4 regions of the Paenibacillus sp. FSL H3-0469 genome follow, and region 3 is predicted to be linked to each of the others. Evidence: predicted binding sites of a transcription regulator. Region 3 holds the regulator's gene; each other region holds the start of a gene.
What was found. Region 3 encodes Rex, which represses fermentation and respiration genes when NADH is low (regulators of the CRP and FNR family bind a similar motif). Its sites were predicted from a motif close to TTGTGAAATATTTCACAA; they were not measured.
Positions count from the first base shown of each region.

Region 1: a site for Rex is predicted at 1,283-1,300, ahead of qoxA (cytochrome aa3 quinol oxidase subunit II). Genes of this name have one in related genera too.
Region 2: a site for Rex is predicted at 1,392-1,409, ahead of NSS83_RS17280 (formate/nitrite transporter family protein). Genes of this name have one in related genera too.
Region 4: a site for Rex is predicted at 1,946-1,963, ahead of NSS83_RS28765 (flavocytochrome c). Genes of this name have one in related genera too.

Region 1 is NZ_CP150302.1:5,648,185-5,651,353, reverse strand. Features, by position in the region: gene NSS83_RS24770 (polysaccharide deacetylase family protein) at 1-1,067, opposite strand, end outside; gene qoxA (cytochrome aa3 quinol oxidase subunit II) at 1,567-2,583, shown strand; gene qoxB (cytochrome aa3 quinol oxidase subunit I) at 2,628-3,169, shown strand, end outside.
Region 2 is NZ_CP150302.1:3,940,352-3,943,520, forward strand. Features, by position in the region: gene NSS83_RS17280 (formate/nitrite transporter family protein) at 464-1,291, opposite strand; gene NSS83_RS17285 (nuclear transport factor 2 family protein) at 1,576-1,962, shown strand; gene NSS83_RS17290 (FAD-dependent oxidoreductase) at 2,201-3,169, opposite strand, start outside.
Region 3 is NZ_CP150302.1:1,675,087-1,678,255, reverse strand. Features, by position in the region: gene dinG (ATP-dependent DNA helicase DinG) at 1-1,047, shown strand, start outside; gene NSS83_RS07365 (redox-sensing transcriptional repressor Rex) at 1,186-1,836, shown strand; gene NSS83_RS07360 (amidohydrolase) at 1,826-3,127, shown strand; gene NSS83_RS07355 (DUF5590 domain-containing protein) at 3,157-3,169, shown strand, end outside.
Region 4 is NZ_CP150302.1:6,601,693-6,604,861, reverse strand. Features, by position in the region: gene NSS83_RS28770 (FMN-binding protein) at 109-468, opposite strand; gene NSS83_RS28765 (flavocytochrome c) at 494-1,924, opposite strand; gene NSS83_RS28760 (hypothetical protein) at 2,109-2,567, shown strand; gene NSS83_RS28755 (response regulator) at 2,693-3,169, opposite strand, start outside.

The DNA of each region.
Region 1 (3,169 bases), 3.8 Mb from region 3:
ATACGCGGCAGCACCTTGAGTGTAGCCTTCTGGTCATGCATCAGAATGACCGGATTGGTCTTGGACGCCTTCAGCTTATTCACCTGATCCATCACGGTGTTATAGATTCTGTCGCTGTTCTGTTTGTATTTCCAGTCATAGGAATCCACATTCCAGTCCCAGAGATGATAGCCCTGCGTCAGGACTTTATCGCGGAAGGACTTGGTGAAATAGGGCTTGCTTCCGTATGGCGTACGGATCAGAGTAGTGCTGACTCCGGTCAGCTTCTTCAGCGTTGCATTGGCCCCTGACATCTCGGCAAGCGCCGCTGCCGGGGAAGCATAGAACTTCTCCTGGCGGTGGGTCACACCATGCAGAGCTAAGCCATAGCCTTCCTTGGCAATCCGCTTCACCTGGGCGGGATGCTGGTTCATATTGTTCCCCAGCATGAAGAAGGTCGCCTGTACGTCATATTTGTGCAGGATATCCAGCAGTTCGCCAGTTGTTGCCGACGGGCCGTCGTCGAAGGTCAGATATACGGTCCGGCCCGGTTTGCCCGGCTCACCGGGAGTGACCGGAGTGGCAGGAGTCGTTGGAGCCACCGGAGCCTTCGGCTTCAGGTCGGCAGCATATTTATCGGTAAACGCTGCATCAGTAAGCTGCGCCGAGCCGTCCTTCACACGAAGTAAATATTTATCTCCCGCATAGGAAATGCTATACCCGAGGTACCCGCTGACCTTCAGCGGAGCCATGAGTTTGCCGTCCTGCACAAAAGTGCCCATAGGCACGGTTGTGCCGTCCTTCAGCACCGCACCTCCGTCCTTGCTCAGCAGGGTAAGCGAACCCGTCCCGCCGGCTACGTGAATCCCGTTCGTCAGGCCGGTAAGGGTCCATTTCAGCTCATCCGCAAGTGCACGCAGCGGTACATAATAGGTGCCTTTCACAGAGACAGCTTCAATCGCACTTAATTTATCGTTGACTCCGAGTTTAAGTGTAGTGCTAGTAGCTTTGGCGTTAGCCGGGACCTGCACAAGCCCCATAATTAGGAATAAAGACATGAATAAGAGCAGAATTTTCTTGATGCGCACAGCAGCAGTCTCCAATCTATGTATATTTGTCTATCACTTTATCATATATACTTTTAACGTAATTTGAGAGATTGTAACCGGAAGCTAAAAAATTGTTACCCTTATGCAATGATAAATGAGGGTTCGCCATTATTTTCAGAAAGCACGCAATTCTCGTCGAATGCTGTCACAGCAGGTGTTATACGGTTAAATCAGCGGTTTTTGGCCCAGAATAATTGTGACAAAATTAATAACAATATCGGAATTTTGAACAAAAATTGAACAACCTTAAAATTAGCTAAAGCGCGCCACTACTGTGATCTTTATCATACCCTTATGTACTTGTAACAAATTGCTCACACATATTTAACTTGTTCGCCATTTTTAAGGTCTATTTTATATATTTATACAAAATATGTATTTTGCATTATGGGTAAGTAGTTCTTACTATAGATACAGATCAATGTACTCCCGTTAATGAACGGCGAATGAAAAGTAGTATTGAAGGAAGGAGTTCTATATGAAGAAAAAGGGACCGTTATACGCTTTGTTTCTAAGCCTGATCCTTCTCCTGCCGGGATGCAGCTCAATCGCTGTTTTGAACCCGAAGGGGCCGTCTGCGAGGACGTTATCTGACACCATCTTGCTCTCTATTCTTGTGATGCTCGGGGTTCTGGCTGTTGTCTACATTCTGTATATCTTTGTACTGGTGAAATATCGTGCGAAGAAGAGTAATGAGGGCTACATCCCTGAACATGAGGAAGGCAACAAGGTACTGGAGGCCATCTGGATTATCATCCCGATAATCATCGTAGCCTTCCTGTCCGTTGTTACCGTTAAGACGACTAACGAAGTAGAGAATGTGGCTGCGGACTATCAAGATCAGACTCCGCTGGTCATCTATGCTTCCTCTTCCAACTGGAAATGGCATTTCAGCTACCCTGAGGAAGGGATCGAGACCGTTAACTACGTAAATATGCCGGTGCATCGTGCGGTAGAATTCAGAATGTACTCATTCGGCACCATTACCAGTCTCTGGATTCCACAGCTTGCCGGGCAAAAGTACGCCATGAGCGACATGCTGACAACGCTTCATCTCTCCGCTGATACAGAAGGCTCTTATATCGGAAAGAATGCCAACTTCAGCGGTAAAGGCTTCGCTCACATGGAATTCGAAGCACTTGTCCTGAGTAACAAGGGTTACGAGGACTGGGTGAAGGAAGTGAAGGAAACTGCGCCTAAGCTGACTGAGGAAGAATTCAAGGGCCTGCTGGCCACGGATTACCTCGGACGCAAAACGTATTCCTCCACCCATCTGGAGTTCAGCCCGCCTCCTGGAGACCACGGCGAGCATATGAGCGGCGGCGGCAAGGAGATGGATATGGACAACGGCAATCCGGAGCATCAGGATAACAAGGAAATCCATCCGTCTCCCGAGCCGTCCAGCGGAACGGAATTCGACAGCAAGCCTGATCCGGAAGTCGATCAGCCGCTGCCAAGCTCCCCTGTGGATGAAAGCACACACGAAGGACACTAGCTCTCTGGAGAGCTTAATGCAACACACTGAAAGGAGCTACCCTAATGGATTTAGACAAATTTAAGGTTCACGGCGAACCCTTGATATACGGGGCCATGATCAGTATTGCACTGGCAACCATCGGGATTCTCGTAGGGCTTACCTATTTCAAGAAATGGGGCTATCTGTGGCGCGAATGGCTGACCACGGTTGACCACAAAAAAATCGGGATCATGTACATCCTCGCGGCACTGCTGATGCTGTTCCGCGGCGGTGTAGATGCGATGATGATGCGTCTGCAGACGGCTGCGCCGGAAATGAAATTCCTCGATGCGCAGCATTACAATGAGGTCTTCACCACCCATGGTCTGATCATGATTCTCTTCATGGCCATGCCGTTCATCATCGGTCTGATGAACGTAATCATTCCGCTGCAGATCGGTGCACGGGACGTTGCCTTCCCGCGGCTGAACGCTGTCAGCTTCTGGCTCTTCTTCATGGGCGCCATGCTGCTGAACATTTCCTTCGTCATCGGCGGATCGCCGGATGCGGGCTGGTCAGCATATTTCCCGCTGGCGAGTCTTGAATTCAGCCCGACCGTAGGGAA
Region 2 (3,169 bases), 2.3 Mb from region 3:
TCTTGTCTGTCATCCCCTGTAACATAGCTGTCATTAATCCATCCAGTATCATCCGAAAACAGGGGGCAGGGCAAGCATTCGCGTTAATGCTGTATCGCGGGAAACCAGGGAATTATTCTATTGAAAATCAATCCCGTCTTCACCGCCGCCAGCGATATTAATATTCTATAACCCGCTCTTTCACACGTAAACAAAAATACCTTGCCGGCACTGATTCGTTCCCCGGAACCCGGGGTAATGATCCATATGAAACACTCCCTATTTTATTCACCGTGAGATCCGATTTCGTTCCCCCGAATCGGATTGCACGGTGAATTTTGTTTTGTCCGGATTCTTTTATTTGCATAAAAAAACACTCCCTGTCTCTACGAATCCCTTGAAGCAGGGTGCCGAGAAGCAGGAAGTGCCTGGGCCAAGCTATGTTACAGTCCGGCGATTCACACCGGGTCAGGTCCGGTATTGATTAAGCGTGTTTCTTCAAGCCCGCAGCAGGGACGCCTGCAGCCGAGCTCACTGCTCCCGGCTCTTTGCGCAGATAGGCCATCCAGTACGCAGCAGCCACGAAGATCGCGCCGCCCGTCAGATTGCCCAGCCAGACCGGAACGAAGTTGGCCACATACTGGCCCCAGGTGAAATGTCCTTCGAAGATCGCAGCAGGGATAAGGAACATGTTAGCTACAACGTGCTGGAAGCCGATGGCCACAAACGCCATGGTCGGGAACCAGATACCGAGGATTTTGCCGCTGAAATTGTCTGCCCCGTACGACAGCCATACCGCCAGCGCTACCAGCCAGTTACAGCCGATCCCGGAGATAAAAGCCTGCAGGAACGTAGCGTCGATCTTATGCTCCGCCATACTTACCAGCTTCTCCAGATACACACCATCTGATGTAAGGCCAACGATGTGACCGAAGAAATAAGCGACGAACAAGGCGCCTGCCAGGTTGCTGAGCGTGATCAGCACCAGATTCTTGATCACTTCCAAGAACGAGATCTTCTTCGCAATGAACGCCAGTGGCACCGCCATCATATTGCCTGTCAGCAGTTCCCCTCCGGCAAGCAGCACCAGAATGAGTCCAACCGGGAACACCGCAGCCCCGATGAAGTTAGCGATGGACCCCCACTCGGCAGGCGCACCGGCAATGACACGAATATCCAGCAAAAATCCGAGCGCAATAAACGCTCCTCCCAGAAAACCGAGAATGAGTACAGTGCTAAGCGGATTATGTGCCTTCTTGACTCCGTTCTCTACCGTCACTTCAGCGATTCCCTGCGGTTTGTTATAAGCCATGATTCCTATCCCCTTCGAATTACTTAAAATTTGTTCCTTTATGCCATTGTAACGTGATCCTAATCACATTTACGTGATAAAAGTCACTATCCGAAAAACCTAGTGAAAGTTTTCACTGACATGTCAAATTTACCATAAAAGCTGGCATCATGCACTGATTTAATGCAGTTCAAGGAATTCACAGATTAAACTCAACGGAAGGAACCGGAGCATCCAGCAGCGAATAAAAAAGATAAAAGTTATACCGGCTGCTTGTTAAACAGGCCAGAGAGAGGAGTCTTTGTATGGTTAGCCAAGAAGTACAGGACATCATTGAAACGTATATCAGGGCATATAATTCTTTTGACATTCAAGGCATGGTTGACCTGATGCACCAGAATATCATTTTCCGGAATATTTCGGATGGGGTAACCACCACGGAAACCAGCGGCATCCCGGCATTCCGGGCATTGGCTGAGCAATCATCAACGATGTTCTCCAGCCGCCGCCAGATCATTATCGGGTACAGCGCAGGACCTGACAATAATGTTGAGGTGGCCATTGATTATGAAGGCATTCTTGTCGTAGATATGCCTGGAGGATTATCGGCCGGTGATATGCTGCGGCTAAAGGGAACGTCTATATTCGGCATTAAGGATGGAGAAATTGTGTTGATTGAGGACCGCAGCTGAGCACATAACATTTAAGAAACACAAGAGTAAACGGCTTTGTCGTCCTTCACAAGGACGGTACCGTTTCGGCGAGAAATAGACGGATAAGATGTAGTCGGTTTTTCGACCACATTCAGCCCGGATGACCACTCGCGTATCCCCGGCTTTATGCACCACTTATCCACATCGGAAGAAAATCATAATTCCCTTATCAAAAAAAAGAGCCCGGAATGGGCTCTAATACAAAGGTATCAATAAATTAAGCGTGGACAGGCTCCTTGACCGGAGCAGGCTTAGGCAGAGCCTGGAGGCCTGCGGTGTTCAGGAAGTTCCAAGGCTTGTTGTAGTGCGGCTGGAAGAAGAAGTCGATGAAGGCCAGCTGGTCAACGGTCATCTTATTCTGGATGCAGACCGATACGGTATTGATCGACTGCGTCAGATCCATCTTGGACATAATCTGCGCGCCCAGAATGCGGCGGGTGGCACGGTCAAAGACCACTTTTACCTGAACCTGCTCGAAGGTTGGCATGAACTCCGGACGGTAGTTGTCGATCAGCATCACACTTTCCGTATCCATTCCCTCGGCTGCGGCCGCCTCTTCCGTCAGTCCGGTTCCGGCAATATTGTCTTCATAGATCTTGATGCCCGACGTTCCTTGCGTACCCATGTAAGGGATCGTGTTCGAGACCAAGTTGCGGGCGACCAGCGTTCCCATACGCACTGCATTGGTGGCCAGCGGAATGTATGCGTGCTTACCCGTTGGATTGTAATGAATCGCACAGCTGTCACCGGCAGCATAGACATCAGGCAGGCTGGTCTGCATATAATCGTTCACCATAATCGCGCCATTCGGCAGCATATCCACTTGACCCTTCAGCAGCTCGGTATTTGGACGGAAGCCGATGCAGAGAATCACCAGATCCGTCTCATGCTCACCCTTGCTCGTAATCACCTTGGTCACTCTGCCGTTCTCCCCTGCGAAGGAGGCAACCTTTTCGCCCAGCGCCAGCTTAATGCCGTGATCCTCAAGCGACTGCTGGATCGGTGCGGTGAACTCTTCATCGAGATATTTGCTCAGGATGCGGTCTTCCCCATCAATCAGCGTAACTTCCTTGCCGTTCATCTGAAAAGCCTCCACCAGCTCGACCCCGATATATCCGGCACCGACCACAGTAATTCTGTTCACCTTCTGCGCTTCTTCGATAATGGTGTTGGAGTGATTGTAGTT
Region 3 (3,169 bases):
CTCAGTGAGATGCGGGACACGGACAGCCAATCCTCCTCGGACAGTCTTGTGACTGATATCGGCGGCTTATTCAAGGATCTGGCATCCATCAGAGAGCAAATCCGCTTCTTCATGAGCCTGAACGATGAGAATATCGTGTATTGGCTGGAGGGAAGCGGTAATTATAAAGGTAAGTCGCTGCAAATGTATGCCGTTCCTGTAGATGTCAGTACCCAGCTCAGGGAGCTGTTCTTCGACAAGAAGAAAAGTATTGTCCTGACCTCGGCCACCTTATCCGTGGATAAGTCCTTCCAGTTCATGATCGATAATCTGGGCCTTGGTGAAGCTGCGGAGCAGGGGCGTCTGATGACTGCGCTGCTTCCTTCGCCGTTCAAGTACCGTGAGCAGGCGCTCCTGGTCATTCCCCGCGACTTCCCGAGCGTCAAGGGAAGTATAGGGGATGCCCGGTTTGTGGACACGCTTGTACATTCCCTTGCCGAGACTGCTGTAACTACAAGGGGCCGGATGCTGGTGCTGTTCACCTCCTACAAGATGCTGCGGCAGGTGTATGACCCCCTGAAGGAAGCACTTGCCTCTCAGGATATCGCGGTGCTCGGACAGGGTGTGGAGGGCGGCAGCCGAAGCAAGCTGATCCGCCGCTTCCAGGACAGCCCCGCTTCGGTCCTGCTGGGTACCAGCAGTTTCTGGGAAGGGGTGGATATTCCGGGAGAAGCATTGACCTGCCTGGCGATTGTCAGACTGCCGTTCCAGCCGCCGAATCACCCGCTGGCAGAAGCGAAGTCGGAGCTGCTTCAGGCACAGAAGAAGAACCCGTTCATGAAGCTGTCCGTGCCGCAGGCTGTCATCCGCTTCAAGCAGGGCTTCGGGCGGCTGGTCCGCACGGCGCAGGACCGGGGCATCGTAATTGTGTATGATACCAGAGTCATTGAATCGTATTACGGAAAGTACTTCCTGTATTCACTCCCCGGTCCCAAGATGGAGCATATGCTCACTGAGCAGATGGTCCCGAGAATTGCCGAATGGCTGGATGACGGCGGGGTTTCCTAATTCATCTGCTATTGCTATTATTAATAAGTCATGATTCACCTGAAGAGCCGTTCCCGCCCTGTCCTGCCGGTCCGGCAGGCGGGGGGCACGGTTGCTATAATTGTACGGGTCTAACACAACTTTTAAGGAGGAGAATACATGAAATCGGATAAAATATCGGAGGCCGTCGTGCGCAGGCTCCCAGTGTACCTGCGTTTCCTGAACGATCTCCAAAAACGTGAAATCTCCACAGTCTCTTCTCAGGAGCTGGGCCAGAAGCTTGATCTGAATCCCGCCCAGATCCGTAAGGATTTGGCTTATTTCGGTGACTTCGGCCGGAAGGGCATCGGCTATGATGTATCCTATCTGATTGAGAAGATCCGCCATATCCTGAAGCTTGACCAGCAAATTAATGTTGCACTGGTTGGAGCCGGTAATCTCGGTCATGCCTTATCTAACTACAACGCTTACTTGAAGGATACGATGAAGATTACTGCGATCTTCGATGCTTACCCGCCAAAGGTGGGCCAGCAGATCAACTCGCTGGTTGTGCAGCCGATGGAGGAGCTAAGCAGCACCATCCGCTCGCAGGGCATCCGGATCGGGATTATTACCGTACCTGACAGCGAAGCCCAGAATGTAGCTGATATTCTTGTGGACTCCGGCATCGAGGCGATTCTGAACTTCGCACCGGTTATTCTCAAGACGCCTGCCAATATCCGGATTCATGCCGCAGATTTCACCACAGATCTGCAGAGCCTGGCCTATTATTTGCATGATGGAAAGGATGAAACTGAAGATGAGCAGTAAGATCACGATAATCAAGAACGGGCACTTTCTGGTTCCGGGCAGCGATAAGCCGGTTCTAAGCGGGTATATGACCCTTGAGAATGATCTGATTACTTACATAGGTGAAGCTGAGCCGGTAGTGGACGATGGCGCTCAGGTCGTAGACGGCAGCCGTCTGCTGTTTATGCCTGGTCTGGTCAACACCCATGGACATACTGCCATGTCACTGCTGCGCGGATACGGCGACGATATGGTGCTTCAGACGTGGCTGCAGGAAAAGATGTGGCCGATGGAAGAGAAATTCACTGGTGATGATGTATATTGGGGAACCTCATTGTCCGTACTGGAAATGCTGAAGGGCGGCACAACCACCTTCCTCGATATGTATGATCATATGGACCGGGTAGCGGAAGTGACGGAGCAATCCGGTATTCGGGCGGTGCTGATGCGCGGCGTGATTGGGCTGTGTCCGGCAGAGGTACAGCAAGCGAAGCTCGCTGAGGCCGTTGCTTTTGCCCGTAACTGGCATGGCAAGGCTGACGGCAGAATTACGACCATGCTCTCGCCGCATGCCCCGTATACCTGTCCTCCAGAGTTTTTCATGAAGTTTGTGCAGGCTGCGCATGATCTGGATCTGCCGATGCATACCCATATGTCCGAGACGCGCCATGAAGTGGAGCAGAACGTGGCCGACTACGGTCTTCGTCCGGTCGCGCATCTGGAGAAGCTCGGCATGTTCACCCGTCCTTCGCTCATTGCCCACGGCGTTCATCTGAACGATGAGGAGATTGGAATTCTGGCCCGCCATAACGTTGGTGTGTCGCATAACCCAGGCAGTAACCTGAAGCTGGCGAGCGGTGTTGCGCGTGTTCCTGAGCTGCTGCGAGCCGGGGTTAAGGTCTCTTTGGGTACAGACAGTGCAGCAAGCAACAACAATCTGGATATGTTTGAAGAGATGAGGCTGGCGGCTCTGATCCATAAGGGCGTAAGCGGTGATCCTACAGCCGTACCGGCTCCTGAGGCGCTTCTGATGGCCACGGAGTACGGGGCACAGTCTATTTTCCTGAGCGGGGTAGGACGGCTTGCAGCAGGGATGAAGGCCGACTTCATCGCACTTGATATTGACCAGCCGCATATGCTCCCGCATACCGATCTGCTCTCCCATGCCGTCTATTCGGCCAGCGCCAAGGATGTAGAGCATGTATGGGTGAACGGCCAGCAGGTTGTGAAGCATGGACAATGCCTGACACTTGATGAAGAAGCCATCCGCCGCAAAGCACAGGAGACGTTCGAGAGCCTGCTTAAACGGTAATTCAGGGGAACGGGAAAGGAAGCAGCGTGGTGAAGAAGAAGA
Region 4 (3,169 bases), 2.8 Mb from region 3:
TAGGGGATGAAACAATGAAGCAAGCCCAGCCGTTCTGCCGGAGACAGGAGGGCTGGGCTTGCTCGGGTGATATGACCACAACTCTTTTATAAGCAATTGAATGATAGCTTACTGCTTCTTGGCCTGTTCCAGCGCCTGGGTCACCGCTTCAATAATCCCGCCGCTGGAGCCGGAAGCCCCGGAGAGGGCGTCTACGCCTTCTGTGGTTTGCTTTTCAATAATTTCAGGAATCGTATTCTCTACAGCCGCATCGATCATCGCCTGCGTCTCCTTATGCTCCTGTACGGTAATGGCGCCGATCTTCTCATCCTTGATTTCTACCGCCACTTTAATATCACTCTTGACCCCTTTGCCTGTTCCATCATAGGTCCCGTCCACATACTTGCCGGAAGATGAAGAGCATCCCGCCGTAAGGACTGTTGCAGCCGCAAGGGCAGAGAACAGCAAGGTTTTTGTCCACTTGTGCATGAGTAATTCCTCCCTCTGAAAGTTCCTATTGCTTAAGTGCCTTCACAGCTTCATCTGCTGCAATCCGCCCGAAGGTAGTGATGTCTGCCAGTGCATTACCGCCCAGACGGTTCGCGCCGTGTACCCCGCCGGTTACTTCGCCCGCAGCATACAGCCCGGCAATGACCTGATCCTTGGTATCCAGCACCTGAGCCTGAGTGTTAATCGCTACGCCGCCCATGGTATGGTGGATTCCCGGTGTTACCTGAATTGCATAATATTTTCCCTTTTCAAAAGACAGCTCAAGATCCGGCCGTTCAAACTCTGTATCCTTACCGGAAGCAACGAAGCCATTATACGTATTCAGTGTATCCGCCAGTGCTTTGCCGTCTACACCGATCTGTGCCGCCAATTCTTCAGGTGTTGCCGCTTCTTTGACCAGATCCATTCCAAAGTAAACCTCGGTTGCCTTCAGGTTCGCACGCAGCGCATCATTGAAGATCAGGTAAGCTACCTTGCCGGACTGGGCCAGAATATTCTGGGACACGACATCGCGGGTCAGCAGTTCATTGGTGAATCGTTTGCCTTCGCTATTGACCAGAATTGCACCGTCTCCGCGTACACCTTCCGTGATCAGCACGCCTTGATTCGGAATGGTGGTCGGGTGAATCTGAATCTCTTTCATGTCTACCAGCTTGGCGCCGATCTTCTCTGCCATCGTTGTACCATCGCCGGTTGCGCCCGGTTGGTTAGTGGTGGAGAACCCTTCCAGCTTCGGCTGGTAGCCCTTGATCATCTCCATGTTGGCTCCGAAACCGCCGGCGGCCAGAATCACAGATTTGGCATTGATCGTGTACTCCTTGCCTTCCTTGTCGGTCACCTTCACTCCGGTAACTACACCCTCATCATTCTTGACGATCTCTTTGGCTGTCGTCTGCATTCTTACGTCAATCTTCTCATCCTGCAGCTTCTTCTTCAGCGCAACGACGATGAAATTTCCGGCCGCCTCGCCGCCCTTCGGACGGTGAATCCGGTTCACGCTTGCCCCGCCTGCGCGTCCCACTTCAGACAGCTCGGCTCCATTCTCCTTCAGCCACTCCACGGAAGCCGCTGCACCGTTCGTAAGCGTTCTGACCAGATCCGGGTTATTGAGATTCTTGCCGCCCTTCATGGTATCCTCGAAATGCAGCTCCGGACTGTCTTTGATGCCAGCCGCTGCCTGATAGGGTGTTCCTGCCGCATTCAGCCCGCCTTCCGCGCGGACGGTGTTGCCGCCAAGCATCGGCATTTTCTCTATCAGAATGACCTTGGCTCCCTGGCTATGTGCTTCAAGTGCTGCGGTCATCCCCGCTCCGCCGCCGCCGATAATTACAATGTCCGTAGACTCCCCTTTGGTGCTGTTACAGGCAGGCAATACCACCAGACTTGCCAGCAACAACCCCTTGCCCAGCAGACTTCCCCATCTCTTTCTGTTCATTCTGTTCTCCTCCAATTGTCATTGTGCATATTTTCACAATCATCATAACCTGAAGGAGCCCCGACTAGAATATTTAGTAATTAAAGAAATGATAAAGTAAATAAAGGTAGTGAATTTGCTTGAATGTGGTTATAGATTTATAATTGGAGCTTATACAACCGTATCACTAGGAGGAGCAGAAACTATGGAAAAAAGCGAAAAATATTGGCTGGCCGGTGCTGTTCTGGCAGCAGCCGGTGTCTCCCTGATGAGCTACACCGCAAGCCGCTATACTTCATTCAAAAGAGTAGTTGCCCGAACCATCCGTCTGGAAGATATCGCTGCACTGGAAATTACCCGCCTGTCTTCTGTTCCCGGTGAACAGAAGGATATTGTGATCACCGATCCGGAAGCAATTAAGCGGATCTACGATGATTTCTCTGGTGTCCGCCTGATGAAATCCGCCCGCAATGTCAATACAGACAACAAGTACAGCTATTACCTTACCATCGTGCAGGCCGACCGGAAGCAGCGGTTCGACATTATTTTGAAGGGCAAGCATCACATGATTATCTACGACAATGACATGAACAACCCGCACCTGGTAGCCTATAAAATCATTAACGAGTTCAGTCCGCTGGCTCTGCAGCAGGCCTTCGATTGATTCTGCGCACGCTTATGTATGGCATAGCTTAATAACCTTCACAGCTATTGTGACGGCTATATGGAGTCATGGAACGCCTGGGACAGCCTTGGGACAACCGTGACTCCGTTTTATTTAGAGAACGCTCATAGATATTTACGGATAAGTTCATGCCCTTCAGGCCTCACCTTATACATATACACCGGCCTGCCTACCGCACCATAGCTAAGCTCCATCTCCAGAATACCTGCCTCCGTCAGAAAAGCCAGATATTTGCGGACTGAGATCCGCGAGATGGGCGCATGGCTGCTGATATCCTCCGTGGAGAATACCGGGCTCTCCAGCCGGTTAATCGTGCTCCAGATGCTCTCCAGTGTGCCTTCGGCAAGTCCTTTAGGCAGCGGCAGGGCAGCGTTCTTCTCCTCTTCCGTCCCGAGCGAATGCCGCAGCAGCTTATCCAGCTGCTCCTGGCTGAGATGCTCCTTGTGCATCAGCTTATAATCTTCACGATACGCCGACAAGGCCGCCTGAAACCGGGCAAACTCGAACGGCTTGATCAAATAATCCACAGCCCCGTTCTGCAGCGCCTTGCGGATGCTGGCATTGTCGCTGGCGGCGGAGAT